2 regions of the Streptomyces sp. NPDC057424 genome follow, and region 1 is predicted to be linked to the other one. Evidence: riboswitches for the same ligand, from Rfam matches in the RefSeq annotation. Region 1 holds a riboswitch; the other holds the start of a gene.
The links. Region 1 has a riboswitch for glycine ahead of gcvP (aminomethyl-transferring glycine dehydrogenase). Riboswitches for the same ligand answer to the same signal wherever they lie in the genome.
Positions count from the first base shown of each region.

Region 1 (2,383 bases):
ACCGGCCCGTGGTGGCGGAGCGCGAGACGAAGTCGGTGTCGGTCGAGGACACCTATGACGTCGACATCCACGACCGGACGCGGGTCGGGCTGGAGGTGCAGCGGCTCGCCGAGCGGTGCGTGCGGCGGCTGCGCGGGGCGGGGCTGTCCGGGCGGACCATCGTGCTGAAGGTGCGGCGGTACGACTTCTCGACGCTCACCCGCTCCGAGACGCTGCGCGGACCCACGGACGATCCCGCGGTGATCCGTGAGGCGGCGGCCAGACTGCTGGACTCGGTCGACACGACCGGCGGGGTGCGGCTCCTCGGGGTGGGCGTCAGCGGGCTCGCCGACTACACGCAGGAGGATCTGTTCGCGCAGGCGGCGGGGGAGCGGGCGGTCGCGGAGGGCCCGGTCGAGGAGCACGCCGAGGCGAAGGCCGAGGAGCAGCCGTCGCTCGCCGAGCGGCGGTGGCCGGCCGGGTACGACGTGCGGCACACCGAGTTCGGGCACGGATGGGTGCAGGGCAGCGGCCTGGGGCGGGTCACCGTGCGGTTCGAGACGCCCTCCTCGGAGCCAGGACGCGTGCGGACCTTCCGGGTCGACGATCCCGATCTGCAGGCGGCGGATCCGCTGCCGTTGGTGTTACGAGGGACCGAAGGGGGAAACGGAGCGCCCGGGGCGGGCTCTCAGGCCGTCTCGTCGGTGCCCGCCAGCTTGCCGAAGTCGTGGTCCGGGAGCGGGGGTGGGGCGGCGACATCGAGGCCGTAGTGGTGGTAGAGCTGCAGTTCCTGCTCGGGGGAGAGGTGGCGGCCCACGCCGAAGTCGGGTGCGTCCTTGATCAGAGAGCGGTCGAAGGGGACGTGGAGGGCGCCCTCGAGCAGTTCACTGGGCTCCAGGGGGACGAAGGCGTCCCTGCTGAACAGGCCGGTCCGTATGGCCGCCCACTCCGGTTCGCCGGTGGCGTCGTCCAGGTAGACCTCGTCGATGGTGCCGATCCTGGCCCCGTTGCGGTCGAACGCCTTGCGGCCGATCAGGTTGCGCGGATCGATATCGGTTCGCACGGGCCCTCCACATGGTCGCACCTCATCCGTAAACACTACAAAACGGTACAAGCGGGGATGCGGCCACTCGAAGGTTCGTGCGTTGACCTCGCTGGTACGCTGGCAGCGGCTGTTGACCCCGTGCGGGAGAGTCCTCCGGACGCCACCGGAGGCGCCGAAGGAGCAAATCCTCCCCGGAATCTCTCAGGCTCACGTACCGCACGGACGAGGTCACTCTGGAAAGCAGGGCGGGTGTCGACGGCTTCCGCTCTCACCGACGGTGAAAACCGGAGGCCTTCGGGCGATCCGGTGAAGCTCTCAGGTTGAGATGACAGAGGGGGAGGCCGTCCGGGTACCCGCGCCGTGGTGCCCCTCGAAGGTCGTGTCGACCAGGAGGCCTCCGTAATGACCGCCCACCGCATTCCGCTCTCCGAGCTCGAAGAGGCAGTCCCCTTCGAGCAGCGCCACATCGGCCCCGACCACGAGGCCTGCGCCAAGATGCTCGCCCAGGTCGGCTATGGCTCGCTGGACGAGCTCACGGCCGCCGCGGTCCCGGCCGTGATCAAGAGCGCCGAGGCGCTGGACCTGCCGGGCGCCCGCAGTGAGGCCGAGGTGATCGCCGAGCTGCGCTCCCTCGCCGACCGCAACCAGGTCCTCGGCTCCATGATCGGCCTCGGCTACCACGGCACGTTCACGCCGCCGGTCATCATGCGCAACGTCATGGAGAACCCGTCCTGGTACACGGCCTACACGCCGTACCAGCCGGAGATCTCGCAGGGCCGGCTGGAGGCGCTGCTCAACTTCCAGACCATGGTCGCCGACCTGACCGGACTGCCGACCTCGGGTGCCTCCCTGCTCGACGAGGGCACCGCGGCCGCCGAGGCCATGGCGCTGTCGCGGCGTCTGGGCAAGAACAAGAAGGGCCTTTTCCTGGTCGACGCGGACACGCTGCCGCAGACCATCGCCGTCATCCAGACCCGCGCCGAGCCGGCCGGCGTCGAGGTCGTCGTGGCCGACCTCGGTCAGGGCATCCCCGCCGAGATCGCCGAGCGCGAGATCAACGGTGTGCTGCTCCAGTACCCGGGCGCCTCCGGTGCCGTGCGGGACATCAAGCCGGTCATCGACCAGGCGCACCAGCTCGGGGCGCTCGTCACCGTCGCCGCCGACCTGCTGGCGCTGACGCTGCTGAAGTCGCCCGGTGAGCTCGGGGCGGACATCGCCGTCGGGACGACGCAGCGCTTCGGCGTGCCCATGGGCTTCGGCGGACCGCACGCCGGTTACATGGCGGTCCAGGACAAGATGGCGCGCAGCCTGCCCGGGCGGCTCGTCGGCGTGTCCGTGGACGCCGACGGGAACAAGGCC
Region 1 is NZ_JBHVCP010000042.1:72,404-74,786, reverse strand. Features, by position in the region: gene ACFU3E_RS27925 (DNA polymerase IV) at 1-749, shown strand, start outside; gene ACFU3E_RS27920 (PRC-barrel domain-containing protein) at 668-1,042, opposite strand; glycine riboswitch at 1,156-1,251, shown strand; gene gcvP (aminomethyl-transferring glycine dehydrogenase) at 1,427-2,383, shown strand, end outside.

Region 2 (2,383 bases), on a different contig from region 1:
GCGTACCCGGCGCGCGGGACCCGGCGGCCCCCGGCCACGAGACCGACCAGGACGCGCGGCGGGTTCTGCTCGGCCCGGGCGGCGGCTTCGCGCAGGGCCTCGCGCCCGACGAAGTCGCCCTCCTTCTCGAACTTCACCACCCGGCCGAGCCCGGCGTCGAAGGGCGTGAGGGAGGTCGACAGCTCGTGCCCGTACAGCGGCATGCCCGCCTCGAGGCGCAGCGTGTCACGGCAGGACAGCCCGCACGGGACCAGGCCTGCACCCTCGCCGGCCTTGGTCAGGGCCTGCCACAGCTCGACGGCGTGCTCCGGCTTCACGAACAGCTCGAAGCCGTCCTCGCCGGTGTAACCGGTCCGGGCGATCAGGGCCGGCACGCCCGCCACCGTGCCGGGCAGCCCGGCGTAGTACTTCAGGCCGTCGAGGTCGGCGTCGGTCAGGGACTTCAGGATCCCCGGCGACTCGGGGCCCTGTACGGCGATCAGCGCGTAGGCGTCCCGGTCGTCGCGTACCTCGGCGTCGAAGCCGGCGGCGCGCTCGGTCAGCGCGTCCAGGACCACCTGGGCGTTGGAGGCGTTGGCGACGACCATGTACTCGGTCTCGCCCAGCCGGTAGACGATCAGGTCGTCCAGGATGCCGCCGTCGGCCCGGCAGACCATGGTGTAGCGGGCGCGGCCCGGCTTCACACCGCCGATGTTGCCCACCAGGGCGAAGTCCAGCAGGGCGGACGCCTGTGGGCCGGTGACGGTGATCTCGCCCATGTGGGAGAGGTCGAAGAGGCCGGCCTTCGTGCGTACGGCGGTGTGCTCGTCGCGTTCGGAGCCGTAGCGCAGGGGCATGTCCCAGCCGGCGAAGTCGGTCATCGTCGCGCCGAGCGAGCGATGCAGGGCATCGAGCGCGGTGTGACGGAGTTCTCCTGTACTGCTCACAGTCGGTCGTCTCCCAGGGCAAACGGGGCCCCTCCCGCGCGAGCGAAGCCGAGCGTGAGGGAGGGCGAGGTCGTTCCTCCCCATCTGTCATCGGAACCTGAGAGGTTCGCCCTGACCACACGGGACACGGCTTGCACCTTGGGTGGAGCCGCACCCCTTGTCCTGGACAGGGGACGGCCCGCTTTTCAGATGTGCCTCGCCCGCGCGGTAACGGGGCCTGAGAGATTCAAGGGAGGGACTTGCTCCTTCGGCGCCCCAGCGTCTGCGGTGCTGGGGACTCTCCCGCGCGGATTCAAACGGCCGGTATGCAGTTGGCGCGCACATCATTGCACGCATCCTTCCGGCGCGGCAGGGGGACCTTTCACAGGGAGTGCACGAGTCCCGCGCGCCGGACACAGAGACCTGTAGCAGCCCTGTTGCAGGACAAGAACGCAAAAGAGAGGCCTGCGGCATTACCTTCTCTTTACACTCGGCGGGGATGGGACTCCGTACCTGGCCCCAGGGGAGGACAATCACGGTGAACAGGACCATCGCGTACGCGACGACGGGCATCGCGCTGCCCGAGCAGCCGGCCGCCGCTCCGGTCCGGGCGGTTCGCGCTCCGGTGCCGGTGCCGGTGCCGGCCGTCCGCGATCTGCGCGACCGCGCAGGCCGCGGCCCGCACGCGCTGCTTTTCGGCCCCCGCGACCTCGTCGTGGTCACGGGCCTGCCCGGCAGCGGCAAGTCCACGCTGATGCGGCGCACCGTGCCGGGCCGGCGCATCGACTCCCAGGACACCCGCGACCGCTGGGAGCGCGGCATGCCACGCGCCCTGCCGTACGCGCTCTACCGCCCGCTCGTCCGCCTCGCCCACTACACCGGACTGCGCCGTGCCCTGCGCACGGGTGAGGGCATCGTGGTGCACGACTGCGGCACGCAGGCCTGGGTCCGCCGCTGGCTCGCCCGCGAGGCCCGCCGCCGGGGCGGCACGCTCCACCTGCTCCTCCTCGACGTCCCCCCCGAGCAGGCCCTGGCCGGCCAGCGCGACCGGGGCCGCGGCGTCTCGCGCTACGCGTTCCTGCGGCACCGCGCGGCAAGCACCCGCCTCCTGCGCGCGGCGGAGCGCGGTGACCTCCCTCCCGGCTGCGGCTCCGCCGTCCTCGCCGACCGGGACGCGGCGAACACCCTCCACAGGATCGGCTTCACGGGCTGACCGGCCGGGGCCGGGGCGGCGGACTGCGTGCGTGCCGCCCGCCCGTGGTCCCGGCCCGGCTTCACCTGCCCGCGCGGCACGCACCCCGGAGCACCCACCTCTGGTCGAACAGAGACGGCCCGGTCTCCCCGCGTCCGTCAGCCGTTAGCCTTTTGAACCACAGCAGTGGTTCCAGGCAGGCGGTAGGCAGATGGACATCCCGGCGGACTTCTCCGCGGACTTTCCGGCGCAGACGCAGACCCACCCGCACGGCGGTTGGCCCGGC
Region 2 is NZ_JBHVCP010000066.1:29,785-32,167, reverse strand. Features, by position in the region: gene gcvT (glycine cleavage system aminomethyltransferase GcvT) at 1-926, opposite strand, end outside; glycine riboswitch at 1,122-1,221, opposite strand; gene ACFU3E_RS33395 (AAA family ATPase) at 1,444-2,118, shown strand; gene ACFU3E_RS33390 (enhanced serine sensitivity protein SseB) at 2,309-2,383, shown strand, end outside.
Region 2: linked by a shared signal. The riboswitch ahead of gcvT (glycine cleavage system aminomethyltransferase GcvT) and the one ahead of gcvP (aminomethyl-transferring glycine dehydrogenase) in region 1 are both predicted to bind glycine.